One region of the Labrys monachus genome, then DNA from elsewhere that is predicted to be linked to it. Evidence: riboswitches for the same ligand, from Rfam matches in the RefSeq annotation. Region 1 holds a riboswitch; the other holds the start of a gene.
The links. A riboswitch is a leader RNA that binds a small molecule or an ion and turns the genes downstream of it on or off. The one in region 1 is predicted to bind S-adenosylmethionine.

Region 1 (7,321 bases):
GCTTTGCGGCCGCGGCGGCCGGCCAGCACATCAAGATCGGCGCGCAGGACTGTCATCCCAAATCCTCGGGCGCCCATACCGGGGACGTCTCGGCGGAGATGGTGAAGGACGCCGGCGCGAGCTACGTCATCGTCGGCCATTCCGAGCGGCGGGTCTGCTACGGGGAGTCGGATGCGCTCGTGCGGTCCAAGGCGGAAGCGGCGCGCCGCGCCGGGCTGGTCGCCATCATCTGCATCGGCGAGACGCAGGCCGAACGCGAGGCCGGCAGGACGATCGATGTCGTCGGCACCCAGCTTGCCGGCTCTCTGCCGGCCGGTGCCACCGGCGCCAACACCGTGATCGCCTATGAGCCGGTATGGGCGATCGGCACGGGCCTGACGCCGACGGTCGACGACGTCAAGGTGGTGCACGACTTCATCCGCTCGCGCCTGGTCGAGGCCCTTGAGGGCGAAGGCCATGAGTTGCGCATTCTCTATGGCGGTTCCGTCAAGCCGTCCAATGCGGCCGAACTGATGGCGGTCGACAATGTCGACGGCGCGTTGGTGGGCGGCGCCTCGCTCAAGGCGACGGATTTTCTCGGGATCGCCGCAGCCTATCGCTGAGGCCGTGCAGACAATGGGCACAATGGGCATCGCTGTCCGCAGGGTGGAGGGGGCGGAGGATCTCGGCTTCATGCTGGGCCTCGGCGCCCGTCTGGCCGCGGGGATCCGGACGGCTGGCCATACGGCCGCGGAGATCGGCGCGTTCCAGGACGAATATTCGGCCGCCAATCTCCGGGATCCGCCTCCCGAGGCTCTGACGGTCATCGCGGTCGACGGCGAGGGCGCGAAGCTCGGCTTCCTGCACGCTTTGCCGGGCCATGACGGCATCACCGGCGAGGCCAATGGCTATGTCGCCCTGCTCGCCGTCGTGGACGCGGCCGAGGGCCGGGGGGTGGCGCAGGCCTTGCTGCGGTCCGCTGAGGAATGGGCGCGGGAGAACGGCTACCGGTCGCTCTCGCTCGACGTGTTCTCGAGCAACGGCCGCGCGCTCCACTTTTACGAGAAGAGCGGCTTCGCCGCTGAAAGCGTCCGCATGGTGAAGCCGCTCTAGAAAGGATGGCGCGCCGGCCGCCGATCGGCACGGCCCGCTCAGGGAACGGGAAGGTCCGGCGAGTCCTGTCCGCCGACCCTTGGGCTCACGTCCTGAAATGCTTGGAGAGCTTCAGCGCCTGGCCCTGATAATTCGAGCTGAGGCCGGCGCCGTAGAGGACGGAGGGGCGCTCCTGCATCCGCTCATAGATCAGCCGCCCGACGATCTGGCCGTCCTCGATGATGAAGGGCACTTCGCGCGAACGCACCTCCAGCACCGCCCGCGCCGCCTCCAGCCCGTCCGGCGAATAGCCGAAGCCGGGGTCGAAGAAGCCGGCATAATGGACGCGGAATTCGCCGACCAGCGGGTCGAAGGGCACCATCTCGGCGGCGAAGTCCGGCGGAACATGCACGGCTTCCTTCGATGCGAGGATATAGAATTCGTCGGGATCGAGGATCATCTCGTTCTTGCCGCGATGGCGGATGGGCTCCCAGAAATCGAGCAGGTCGAAGGCGGCGCGCCTGTCGATGTCGACCACGGCGGTATGGCGCTTGGCGCGATAGCCGACGATGCCGTCCTCGATGCCCGAGAGATCGACGGACACGGCGACTCCGCCGGCGATGTCCGGGTCGGGCGTCGACACGAGGTGCATGCGGCGCTGCAATTCGCGCAACTCGGCGTCGGCGATATGCGCGTCGCCGCGGCGGAAGCGGATCTGCGACAGGCGCGAGCCGGTGCGCACCAGCACGGGGAAGGTGCGCGGGCCGATCTCGGCATAGAGCGGGCCGTCATAGCCCGCCTCGACCTGGTCGAAGGCGCGGGCATGGTCGGTGATCACCCGGGTGAAGACGTCCAGGCGCCCGGTCGAGCTCTTCGGATTGGTCGACGCCAGCAGGCCGTCCGGCATGGCGATGCTCTCGATGAGCGGCGCGATATAGACGCAGCCCGTCTCCAGGACGGCCCCCTCGGTCAGGTCGATCTCATGCAAGGCGAGGTCGGCGATGCGCTCGGCGACGGTGTTGCGCGGGCCCGGCAGGAAGCTCGCGCGCATGCGATAGGCCTTGGTGCCCAGCCGCAGGTCGAGGCTCGCGGGCTGGATCTGGTCGTCGGCGAGCGGACGGTCCATGCGGATCGCCCCCTTCTCGACGAGCGCGGAAATCGCCTGGTAGGGCAGGATGCCGGAAGAGTGCATGGAAGCTGCCTGTCGAGAAATCATATGTCCGTTCCGCCCTGCGGGAGCGCGATGATGTTGGTTCCGGATCTTCACCGTTTCCCGGTGACCGGCCTCCGGCGAAATCCACGTTGCGACGGCCGCCCCGGGCGGCATGCAGGGCCGTGCGGACGAAGAGGCGCCGCCCGAACGGCATCGAGGCTCCCCGCGGGCTTTCCCGGAAAGTCCTCCCGCCGCGACGCCTCGTATCGGCCCTTCCCGTCGAGGGAACGGCGACACGCGGTGCATCGTCCTGCCCGGTCCTGCGAACCTTGACTCACAACGCTCTAGACGAAACCTTCCGTTGACGCCATGGATGCTTGGGGCTAATCACAGGCTTCGTCGTGGTGAATTTGGGCCGGCCGGCTTGCAGCCACGTAAAACAACTTGCTAAAGGGGCCGTGGGGAAGAGCGTTCGCGCTCGACTGCGGCTACAGGAATGCCGCAAATGAACGATCCCTCATCGAAGTCCGCATCCCCCCGCAACTGGCGCCCTGCAACGCGCCTGGTCCATGCGGGCACATCCCGCTCGCAGTTCGGGGAGACGTCCGAGGCGCTGTTCCTCACGCAGGGCTTCGTCTACGACACGGCCGAGGCGGCCGAGGCCCGGTTCAAGGGCGACGAAGCGGGCTTCATCTACAGCCGCTTCTCCAATCCCACCGTCGCCATGTTCGAGCGGCGCATGGCCGAGCTGGAGGGTGCCGAGGCCGCCCGAGCCACCGCCTCCGGCATGGCCGCCGTCACCGCGGCGCTGGTCGGGCAGGTCAAGGCCGGGGATCACATCGTTGCGGCGAAGGCTCTCTTCGGGTCCTGTCGCTATGTGATCGAAGAGCTGCTGCCGCGCTTCGGCGTCGCTTCGACGCTGGTCGACGGCACGGATCTCGACCAGTGGCGTGCGGCCGTGCGGCCGGAGACCAAGGTCTTCTTTCTCGAGAGCCCGACCAATCCGACCCTCGAAATCCTCGATATCGCGGCGATCGCTGCCATTGCCAGGGATGCCGGTGCCTCCCTCGTCGTCGACAACGTCTTCGCCACGCCGATGCTGCAGAGCCCGCTGGAACTGGGCGCCACCTGCGTCGTCTATTCCGCCACCAAGCATATAGACGGGCAGGGCAGGTGCCTGGCCGGCGTGATCCTCGCCTCCGAGAAGTTCATCGCCGACCACATCCAGACCTATCTGCGCCAGACCGGGCCTTCCATCTCCCCGTTCAACGCTTGGGTGATGCTGAAGGGCATCGAGACCCTGCCGCTGCGGGTGGAAAAGCAGGTCGCCAATGCCGCGCGGGTCGCCGATGTCCTGGCGGCGCACAAGGCGGTCGAGCGCGTGATCTACCCCTTCCGGGACGACCATCCGCAGGCGGCGCTCGCCCGCCGCCAGATGAAGGCCGGCGGCACGCTGGTGACCTTCGAGGTGGCCGGCGGCAAGCAGGGTGCGTTCCGGGTCGCGAACGCGCTCAGGGTGACCCGGATCTCCAACAATCTCGGCGACGCCAAGAGCCTGGTGACCCATCCCTCGACCACGACGCATCAGCGCTTCGACGAGGACCAGCGCCTCGGCATGGGCATTCGCCAGGGCATGCTGCGCTTCTCCGCCGGAATCGAGGATGCCGACGACCTCGTCGAGGATTTCCTCCAGGCGCTCGATCAGGCTTGAGGAGCAGCGGATCGGGGGAGGCCCCCCTCCGGACGGCCGGGGCGGCCCACCGATCGGCATCTTTGCTTCGAGTAACGGCCGGCCGGCGGGCCAAATCTGCAAGCGTCGGACGAATATTCTGCCGCCTCCTCTTTTCGCCGCCGCCAAAAGAGGCAAATATGACGTTGCTCCGATTTGAGGCGTTCGATGGCAGGCCGTTTGACGACACATGTCCTGGACACCAGCGCCGGCAGGCCCGCCGCCGGCCTGAAGCTGACCTTGCGCCGCCTCGCCGACGGCGCGGTGCTCGCCGAATGCGTCACCAATGCGGACGGTCGGGTCGACCGGCCGCTTCTCGCGGACGATGATTTCGCCGCGGGCAGCTACGAGATCGTCTTCGAAGCGGGCGACTATTTTCGGGCCAATGGCGTCGTGCTGCCGGAGCCCGCCTTTCTCGACGCCATACCGATCCGCTTCGGGCTGGCCGAGCCGACGCATTATCACGTGCCTCTGCTGGTCTCGCCCTATGGCTACTCAACCTATCGAGGCAGCTGATGCGCCAGTCGATTCGCTATCTGCGCAAGGGCGTCATCGAAACCGTCGAAGGGCTCGATCCCAAGGAGACCCTGCTCGATCACCTGCGCCTGACCAAGCGCGCCGTCGGGACCAAGGAAGGCTGCAACGAAGGCGATTGCGGCGCCTGCACGGTGGTGCTCGGCCGGATGCGCGACGGAGCGCTGCATTATGAGCCCGTCAACGCCTGCATCACGCTGACCGGCATGGTCGACGGCTGCGAACTCGTCGCCGTCGAGGATCTGGCCGAGGGCGACGCTCTGCATCCGGTCCAGCAGGCCATGGTCGACCACCACGGCTCGCAATGCGGCTTCTGCACGCCGGGCATCGTGATGTCGCTGTTCTCGCTCTACCAGGAGGGGACGCGCCCGGTCTCGCGGCAGACCGTGACCGACCAGCTCGCCGGCAATCTGTGCCGCTGCACCGGCTACCGGCCGATCATCGATGCTGCGATGTCCGTCTGCGCCGGGCTGGCGACGGACGCGTTCGCCCGGGAGAAGGCCGGGACGGTGCGCTCGCTCGCGGTCCTCCATGACGGCGTCGACGTCTTCGTCGGCGATGAGCAGCGCTTCTTTGCGGCACCCGCCTCGGTGGATTCGCTCGCCCGACTCTATCTGCGCCATCCCGACGCGACGCTGGTGGGCGGCGCCACGGATGTCGGCCTGTGGATCACCAAGCAATTGCGCGACCTCCGGAAAATCATCTGGCTCGGCCGCGTGGAAAAGCTCGATCGCCTGTCCGTCAATGCCGAGGGCATTTCGATGGGAGCCGCGGTGACGCATGCCCGGGCGCTGGACGTGCTTGCCGGCGTCGACCCCGATCTCGGCGAGCTGATGCGCCGCTTCGGCTCCACGCAGGTGCGGGCGTCCGGGACGGTCGGCGGCAACATCGCCAACGGCTCCCCAATCGGCGACCTCGCGCCCGCTTTGATCGCGCTCGGCGCCAAGCTCTATCTGCGCCGCGGTGACGACGGCCGGTCCCTGCCTCTGGAGGACTTCTTCGTCGCCTATGGCAAGCAGGATCGGCTTGCCGGCGAATTCGTCGTCGGGCTCGCCCTGGCGAGGTTGCGGCCGGACGAGGCCTTCCGCTGCTACAAGATCTCCAAGCGCTTCGACGAGGACATCTCGGCGGTGATGGGCGCGTTCAAGTTCACGCTGGAGGACGGCCGCATCGCCGGCGCCCGCGTGGCGTTCGGCGGCATGGCGGCGACGCCGAGGCGCGGCAAGCAGACCGAGGCGGCGCTCGCCGGCATCGATCTCGACGACAGTTCGACCTGGCCGAAGGCGCTCGATGCGCTCGGCCGGGATTTCCAGCCGATCGCCGACATGCGCGCCTCCGCCGAATATCGCCAGGAGGTGGCGCGTGCGCTGCTGATGAAGGCGCTGGTCGAGGTCGCGGGCGCCGAAACCACCGAGACGCGATTGCTGGGCCGCCGGGAGCGTGCCGATGCTGCATAAACCGTCACTGCCGAGCGAAACGACGGCGGCCGGCCGGTCGCGACCGCATGATTCGGCGACGAAGCACGTCGCCGGCGCCGCCCTCTATGTCGACGACGTGCCCGAACCCGCCGGCACGCTGCATGTCGTTCCGGTGGGCTCGAAGATCGCGGCCGGGCGGATCCTCGTCATGGACCTGGAGGCGGTGCGCGCGGCGCCGGGCGTGGTCGCCGTGCTGACGGCGGCCGACGTGCCCGGCCGCAACGACGTCTCGCCGGTCGATTTCGACTGCGACCCGTGCCTGGCGGAGGAGAGCATCGAGTTCCATTCCCAGGTCGTGTTCGCCGTCGTCGGGCGCAGCCGGGAGCAGGCGAGGCGCGCCGCCGCTCTCGCCAGGATCGAATACAGCGAGACGATCCCGGTCGTGACCGTCGACGAGGCTCTCGACCAGGACGTGGTGGTGATGCCCGATTATGCCTTCGCGCAGGGCGAGCCGGACGAGGCGCTCGACGGCGCCGCCAACCGCCTGCACGGCTCGATCCGCATCGGAGGCCAGGAGCATTTCTATCTCGAAGGGCAGGTCGTCCTCGCCGTTCCCGGCGAGGACAGCGACATGTATGTGCTGTCCTCGACGCAGCATCCGACCGAGGTCCAGCATGTCGTCGCCCGCGTGCTGGGCGTCGCCGATCATGCGGTGGAGTGCGAGGTCCGACGCATGGGCGGCGGCTTCGGCGGCAAGGAGAGCCAGGCCAGCCAATGGGCTGCGCTGGCGGCGCTGGCCGCCCGCGTCACCGGCCGGCCCTGCAAGCTGCGCCTCGACCGCGACGACGATATGGCGATGACGGGCAAGCGCCATGATTTCCTCGTCAATTACGACGTCGGCTTCGACGAGGACGGCGTCATCACCGGCTATGACGTGCTCTATGCCGCCCGCTGCGGCTATTCGGCGGACCTGTCGCTCGGCATCTGCGACCGGACCATGTTCCACGCCGACAACGCCTATTTCCTCGGGGATGCGCGCATCGCGACGAGGCGCATGAAGACCAACACGGTGTCCAACACCGCCTTTCGCGGCTTTGGCGGCCCGCAGGGCATGATGGGCATGGAACGGGCCATCGATGCGATTGCCTGGACGCTCGGTCTCGATCCGCTCGACGTACGCAAGGCGAATTTCTACGCCGGCGGGCGCGACCGCACGCCCTATGGCCAGACGGTGGAGGACAACATCCTCCTCGAACTGGTCGAGACGCTGGAGGCGAGCGCCGATTACCGCGAGCGCCGCAGGCGGATCGCCGCATTCAACGACAACAGCGCCATCCTGAAGAAGGGCATCGCGCTGACGCCGGTGAAGTTCGGGATTTCCTTCACGCTGATCCAGCTCAACCAGGCCGGCGCGCT
Region 2 (7,321 bases), 1.9 Mb from region 1:
GAGGGAAAGCGCCGCGACGGGCATGTCGAGATCGAGGGCCAGACCCACCTGTTCGAGCCAGCGCGCGGCGTCCGGCCGCGGCACGAGCGCCGACCGCGCCAGATGCGTGCCCCCCGCCGCCAGGGAGAAGGCCGAAAGGTTTTCGAGCACGGAGAGTTCGGGGAAGAGGCTCAGATGCTGGTAGATCGGCACGATGCCGGCGGCGATCGCCTGGGCGACGGATTGGAACGAGGCGGACCGGCCCTGGATCGCCACGGTCCCGCCATCCGGACGCACTGCGCCGACGATGATCTTGACGAGGGTGCTCTTGCCCGCGCCGTTCTCGCCGAGCAGGGCATGCACCCGGCCGGGCCTGAGCCGCAGGGTGGCGCTGCGCAAGGCGCAGGTCGCGCCATAGTGCTTCTCGATGTCCGTGGCGCTCAGGACGTCGTCAACCAGTGCTTGCATCGACACCTCCCTCCCGGGAAGCAGCGATGCGAGCCGACCGGGGTTGCAGGCTCCGCGCGCCGGGTTTCCCGTTTCGCGCATCGCCCTGTGTCCGGACGATGGAACCCTCCCCCCCTTTTCACAAACGAATTGTTTCGCGCTCATGCATGAGCTAGCCTCATGCATGAAGGAGAGACCGGATGCGAAAAAGGCGTCTGCCGCCCTTGAACGCCCTGCGCGGCTTCGAGGCCTCGGCCAGGCATTTGTCCTTCACCAAGGCGGCGGAGGAACTCAGCCTCACCCAGGGCGCGGTGAGCCGGCAGGTCCAGGAACTGGAAGCCTATTGCGGCGAGCCCCTGTTCCGGCGCATGACCCGCCGGATCGAGCTCACGCCGGAGGGCGAGCAGCTTTTCCGCGTCGTCGAGGCGATGCTCGACGATCTCGAACGGGCCGCCAACCGGTTCGGACGGCGCGACGCCAAGAAGAAACTGACGATCACGGCGCTGCCGACGATCGCGACGGTCTGGCTGATGCCGCGCCTGCATCTGTTCACCAGCCGCAATCCCGATATCGAGGTCAGGATCGTCTCGTCGATCGAGCCGGCCGATCTCCTCGCCACCGACATCGCCATCAGGGTCGGCCGGCTGCCCGGGCGCCACTATGAACGGACGCAGCCGCGCATCGAATTGTCCATGGTCACGCGCTGGGACGGCATCCACGCGGACGAGCTCTTCCCCGACAGGCTCCGCCCGGTCTGCGCGCCCGGCCTGATCCGGCACTCGCCGGTTACGGCCGAGGACCTGGCCCTCTATCCGCTCATCCATACCTCGACACGCCGTTACGCGTGGCCCGACTGGCTGCGTGCCCATGGCATCCGCCATGCCGCCGACGAGGTGCCGAGCCTGCAGTTCGGGCATTTCTTCATGTCGCTCGACGCCGCCCGCCAAGGGCGCGGCATCGCCCTCGTGCCGGATATCATCCTGGCCCATGAAGAGGGCATGCGCGGCCTCGTCGTTCCCCTCGCCGCCGACATCGCGAGCGCGGGCGAATATTACCTTCTCATCCACGAGGCGCGCCTCGACGACCCGTCCGTGCAAGCCTTCCGCGCCTGGGCGATCGAGGAGGCCCGCGCCGTGCGAAAATCTCCCGGCCTCGCCGCCGGGCATGAGCCTGCCCGCCCCTGATCGGCGCCGGGCGGCATGGCGCGACGAGGCATGGCGCGACGAGGCGGGCCGCAGGCATTCCGCGCGCCGTCCACAAAACGTCCACACATTCCTCATAATGCTGCGGCTTGTACCCTCGGCGCCGTGACACTGGCGGGCCCGAATAGAATGCGGGCCCGGCGTGTTTGCCGTCCGTCCTCCTCTTTCCGGATTTCCCCGTCATGATTGACCAGACCACCGCCCCTTCCGCCATGCAGCCGGCGGCTTCCCGCTATGACGGCGTGACGATCCTGCTGCATTGGCTGACGGCGATCCTCGTCGTCTGCCTCTTCGGGAGCGCGCTGATCTGGGACGAGCTGGAACGCGGAACCTGGCTGCGCAAGGGCCTGCAATCGCTCCATATCTCCATGGGCCTGCTGCTCGCCGCCGTGATCCTCCTGCGCATCGTCTGGCGTCTCGCCCGTGCGGACGACCTGCCGCCGGCGGCGACCGGCCTCCAGCACCTCGCCTCCAAGGCGATCCACCTGCTGCTCTATGTGCTGCTGGTGGGACAGGTCGCCCTCGGCTTCCTGTTCCGCTGGGCCCAGAACGAGCCCTTCGCCTTCTTCGGGCTGTTCTCGGTGCCGCGCCTCATCGACATCGACCCGAGCCTGCGCCACCTCATCGGCACGCTGCACGACTACACGGCATGGACGATCATCGGCATCGCCGCCCTCCATGCCGCGGCGGCGCTGGGGCATCATTACGTGCTGAAGGACAGGGTGCTCGGGCGGATGGTGCCGGGCATGTAGGACAGATCGGGTCCCGCGGCCGGGCGGGCGGGACCGCGCGCGCCGTTCGCGCTTCCGATGCCGGCGAGGTCGAAGGGCGTCGTCTGGTAGAGCTCGTTGATCCAGTTGCCGAACAGCAGATGGGCGTGGCTGCGCCATTGGTTCAGCGGCGGCCGACCGGGATCGTCCTGCGGGAAATAGCCGTGCGGAAGGCCGATGGGCTTGCCCGCGGCGAGATCACGGAAATACTCGTCGGCGAGCGAATTCGTGTCGTATTCGACATGGTTGAACATATGGAGCGACCGGTGCGCCGGGTCGTGAAGCAGGCACAGACCCGCCTCGTCCGAATCCATCAGGACCTTCATCCCGCTTGCCGCGGGGATCTCCTCGCGCCGAACCTCCGTCCAGCGCGAGACCGGAATCGAGAAATCGTCGGAGAAACCGCGCAGATAGGCCGACGCCGGCTCCAGCACACGGTGGCGATGCACGCCGAACATCTTGCGGGGCAGCGGGTGCTTGGCCATGCCGTGGAAGTGATGGACGGCGGCCTGGGCGCCCCAGCAGACGTTGAAACACCCGTGCACATGGGTCTGCGTCCAGTCGAAGATGCGGCGCAGCTCGTCCCAATAGGTCACCCCCTCGAACGGCATTGTCTCCACAGGCGCGCCGGTGATGATGAAGCCGTCGAAGCGCTCGTCCCGGACGTCCTCCCAGCTGCGATAGAACGAGATGATGTGATCGCTGGACGTATGGCGCGGGACATGGCTGGTGATCTTGACCAGCGTCAGCTCCACCTGAAGCGGCGAGGCACCGAGGAGCCTGGCGAACTGTGTCTCGGTCCTGACCTTGTCGGGCATCAGGTTCAGCAGGCCGATGCGCAGCGGCCTGATGTCCTGGCGCACCGCATCCGTCTCGCGCATCACCATCACCCCTTCCGCGTCGAGGATGGAGCGGGCGGGCAGGTTGTCCGGAATCTTGATCGGCATCGGTTCTGTCCAGCGGTTCGCGGGCGGGACCGACAGTGGCGAGACCCGTTTCGTTGCCGGTTCGGCCACATCCTCCTTGCGGGAGCGCCACCTTGCTCGGGAAGCAGGTTGGCGTCGGGCGTTGCCCAACTCTTGATGTCGGGCGTTTTCTAGGCGGTTCCGTTCGAGTTTGCAACCGACGACATCGCAGCGGAGCGCGAAAGCCGCAGGGCTGCTTTCCGGGGGAGGAACCGATACCGGGCAGCTATGGCGTCGGCCGGCCGTCGGCCATCCCGATGCGATTTGCCGCCGGCTCCATATCGGCTCGCCAGACCTCGCCCTCGACGCCGTGGCGATGGCGCTCGTTCCGAAAATCGTCATCGGATTCTCCGATCGACATAATCGTATCTTCCCGTTTCCCTCAGATATTCGTCGCCTGATAGGCCTCCTGCCGTCGGAGCGGCTCTTTTGTGCTCCGACGGCAGGATGAAGGAGACCGTCATTGTCAAAGGGGAAAGCTGGCGAGCATGTTCTTGTCGTCGGCGGCAGCTCCGGCATGGGATTTGCCCTTGCCGAAAGACTGCTCGCAGCGGGTATCGCAGTCACGATTGTCGGTAGATCGCCGGAACGACTTGCTCAGGCCCGCGAAAAGCTCGGCAATGCACCGAGCCTGCAAGCGGTTACGGCAGACGCCACGAACGAAGAAGATGTCGAGCGCCTGTTCGGATCGGTCGGCACGTTGCACCACATCGTCTCGACCGCCGCCGACGTGAGTGGTGTCTACGTGCCGCTGGCCGACATGAACGTTGCGACGGCGCGCCGAGCTATCGATTCCAAGGTGGTCGCGCCACTTCTGCTGGCCAAGCATGGCGCTCCGCGCCTTGCCGCCGCCGGATCGATCACCTTAACGTCTGGGATCGCCGCCTATCGCCCTGCGCCAAAAGGGTCGGTCGTGGCCGCCGTCAATGGCGCGATCGAATCGCTCGTCTACGCGCTTGCCGTCGAGCTCGCACCCATACGTGTGAACGCCATTTCACCCGGATGGGTCGATACGCCGATCTGGGACTCGGTCGCCGGCGAAGGGAAGACCGCCGCACTCGAAGCCATGGCCAGGCGCCTCCCGGTCGGCCGGATCGGACAGGCGCGCGACATCGCGCAGGCCCTTGAATCGGTCATGCGCAATGGCTTCATCTCCGGGACGGTGGTCCACGTCGACGGCGGTCAACGTCTGGTCTGACGGCGGAGGTGTTCCCTGGCGGTGGAGAGGAATGCGTCCGTCGCCGGGGATTGAACACGCCGCTGCCGCCACATCATCGTGATCGGCGCTGTCAGGCTCGACCCCGACAAGGGAACGCCGATATGGGCGGGCTGCGCAGCGAGAGCCAATCGAGGAACCAGGGCGCAACCGAGACCTGCCTCGACAAGGCCTCGTATCGAACCGATGCTTGCAAATTCGCCGGCGCGCTTCGGACGTCCTGGCAGCGTCGCCGCGAAAACCTCGTCGAACATCTTCCGGTAGATGCAACCGGGCGGGGTGACCAGAAAGGCCTCGTCGACGAGGTCCTCAGGCTTGATCGACTCCCGCCCGGCCAACCGATGGTTTGGCGGCACGATGATCAAAAGCTCCTCTTCGACCACGGCTTCGCTTCGAACACCTGCCGCTGCCGACGCTTCACCGAAGAAGAAGCTCACATCGAGATCGCCATTTCTGATTCCATTGCGCAGCCCGCCACTGTCTGCCGTTTTCAGCGTTATCTCGACGGCAGGATATCGGCGGCTGAACTCGGCGACCAATTCCGGCAATCGGGTTGAGCAAAGCGTTTCAAGGCCGCCGATGACGAGCTTTCCCGACAGGGTAGCGGAGGTACTCGCAACGGCGGCATAGACTTCGTCAGCAAGGTTGATCAGTTCGCCCGCATAGCCGAGCAGGCGCTCGCCCGCCGGCGTGAGCGTCAGCCCCTTGTGCGAGCGGTTGAAGAGCTTCACACCAAGATCGGCCTCCAGAGCCTGAATCTGTTCCGTCACACTCGATTGGGAAAGATGGACCTGTTCCGCGGCGCGCGTGAAGTTGAGGGTCGCTGCAACTGCGGTGAATGTCTTGAGTTGGCGAAATTGCACGCTTTGCCCCGCAAGAAGACGATGTCGGGAAATTCTAGCACAGCCGTGTTTCGCCGTATCCGACAGTTCTCGCGGCCTGCTGGGAACCATGTTTGAATGAGGTCTGCTTGAGCTCCGACCTCATATCCGCCGCATGGCGCAGGAAGGTCGCCGCCTGACGGTGCGGAATTTCGAACAGATGCCTTCCGGCCGCCGGCATGCGACCCTCTCGGCGTTTTTCCGGAAATGGAGATCGCGCTCACCGCCGCAGAAAAATAGCCGGCAAATCGTGCCCGTTTCCGGCCGACGGCCCCCGGGCCAACCCAGCCCTGACGCGTCTTCGGCCGCGTGTCGGCGCGCCGTCGACGGCGCGCCCTTCATCGCCGAAGCCGGCGCTACTGCGGCAGGAGGACGGTGTCGATCACGTGGATGACGCCGTTGCTCTGGTGGACGTCCGCGACGGTGATGATCGCATGATCGCCCTTGGCGTCGATCAGTTCCAGCTTGCCGTGCTTCTTCTCGACGGTGAGCGATCCACCCTCGACGGTCTTGAGCGTGGCCTTGCCGCCTCCCGCCTTCACGGCCGCCATGAGGTCGGCCCCCGACATCTTCCCGGCAACCACGTGATAGGTCAGCACGGCGGTCAGCGTCGCCTTGTTTTCCGGCTTCAGCAGCGTATCGACGGTGCCGGCAGGCAGTTTGGCGAAGGCCTTGTTGGTGGGCGCGAAGACGGTGAAGGGCCCGGGACCTTCGAGCGTGTCGACGAGACCCGCCGCCTTGACGGCCGCGACCAGCGTGGTGTGGTCCTTCGAATTGACCGCATTCTCGATGATGGTCCTGGACGCGTACATCGGCGCGCCGCCCACGCGGACGGACATCTCGGCCGACGCGCCGGACAGCGTCGCGACCGAGCCAAGGGCGGAAACGCCGACGACGGCCAGCATGGTCAGAACGGATTTGCGGATCATGTTTCGTTTCCCTGGTGAGGATGCAGGCATCGATCGCCGCATCAATCAGCTACGACCCCGATACGGGGAAAACGAATCCATGGATCACATATGCTTATCCCACGCGGCGTTTATTCTGAATATCTTCTAATTTACGGAAAGATATGGTGATAGCCCGAGACTATACAGCCGAATTGATTTGAAAATGGGGTCCGATATTGAAATTTTCATTTCGAGATTGATCCGACGCAGCGCCGCGAACGTAGCCGTGATCTTGCCCACGGGCATTTCATCGGCGCGATATTTCCCTTCGGTCGGGCCGTCTGCCGGCCGTCGCGAGGCGCGACATGCCGGAGGGCGCCGCTGCCGTGCCGCTATGAATCTTGATGCTCATACCGGTGTCGGAACAAGAATGGCTGCAGGCGGGCGCCGGTTCTTTCGGCGAGGAAAGGAAGTTCGGGCGGGCAAGCAAGCGCGCCCGACGCCGTTCATTCCGGCTTCGGGCGCGTAGGGGACGAACAGAATCGAAGCGGCGGGCGCAGCCGTTTCTCAACCGCCCGCCGGCACCGGGGCCTTCGGGTCGATCAGCCCCTCTTCCTTCAGGTCCGACCACAGCGCGGCGGGAATGGCGTGCCTGAGATAAGCCAAGTTCTGGTCGAGTTCGGCCACCGAGCGGGCGCCGGGAATGACGCTGACCGCAATGGGGTGGCCGAGAGGGAACTGCAGGGCGGCGGCGGGGAGCGGCACGTTGTGCCGGGCGCAGGCCTCCTCGATGCGGCGCACGCGCGCCAGCACCGGTTCCGGCGCGAGGCGCGTGTTGAAGGTGGCGCCCGCCACGGCGCCGGTCGCCAGGATACCGGAATTGTAGGGCCCGCCGATCACCAGCCTGGTGCCGCGCTGCTCGCACAGCGGCAGCAGCGTTTCCAGCGGCTCCTGCTCGAGCAGCGTGTAGC

Region 2: it holds a riboswitch for S-adenosylmethionine, as region 1 does, so the genes downstream of both, J3R73_RS05960 (homoserine O-succinyltransferase) here and J3R73_RS14880 (O-succinylhomoserine sulfhydrylase) in region 1, are expected to answer to the same signal.

Annotation. Positions count from the first base shown of each region.
Region 1 is NZ_JAUSVK010000001.1:3,279,468-3,286,788, reverse strand. Features, by position in the region: gene tpiA (triose-phosphate isomerase) at 1-602, shown strand, start outside; gene J3R73_RS14890 (GNAT family N-acetyltransferase) at 625-1,092, shown strand; gene J3R73_RS14885 (2'-deoxycytidine 5'-triphosphate deaminase) at 1,178-2,263, opposite strand; SAM riboswitch at 2,616-2,696, shown strand; gene J3R73_RS14880 (O-succinylhomoserine sulfhydrylase) at 2,730-3,935, shown strand; gene uraH (hydroxyisourate hydrolase) at 4,122-4,469, shown strand; gene xdhA (xanthine dehydrogenase small subunit) at 4,469-5,944, shown strand; gene xdhB (xanthine dehydrogenase molybdopterin binding subunit) at 5,934-7,321, shown strand, end outside.
Region 2 is NZ_JAUSVK010000001.1:1,356,599-1,363,919, reverse strand. Features, by position in the region: gene J3R73_RS05975 (sugar ABC transporter ATP-binding protein) at 1-447, opposite strand, end outside; gene J3R73_RS05970 (LysR substrate-binding domain-containing protein) at 627-1,610, shown strand; gene J3R73_RS05965 (cytochrome b) at 1,811-2,380, shown strand; partial or broken gene J3R73_RS05960 (homoserine O-succinyltransferase) at 2,434-3,345, opposite strand; SAM-I-IV-variant riboswitch at 3,385-3,489, opposite strand; gene J3R73_RS05955 (SDR family oxidoreductase) at 3,827-4,561, shown strand; gene J3R73_RS05950 (LysR family transcriptional regulator) at 4,546-5,442, opposite strand; gene J3R73_RS05945 (fasciclin domain-containing protein) at 5,817-6,389, opposite strand; gene J3R73_RS05940 (aldo/keto reductase) at 6,918-7,321, opposite strand, start outside.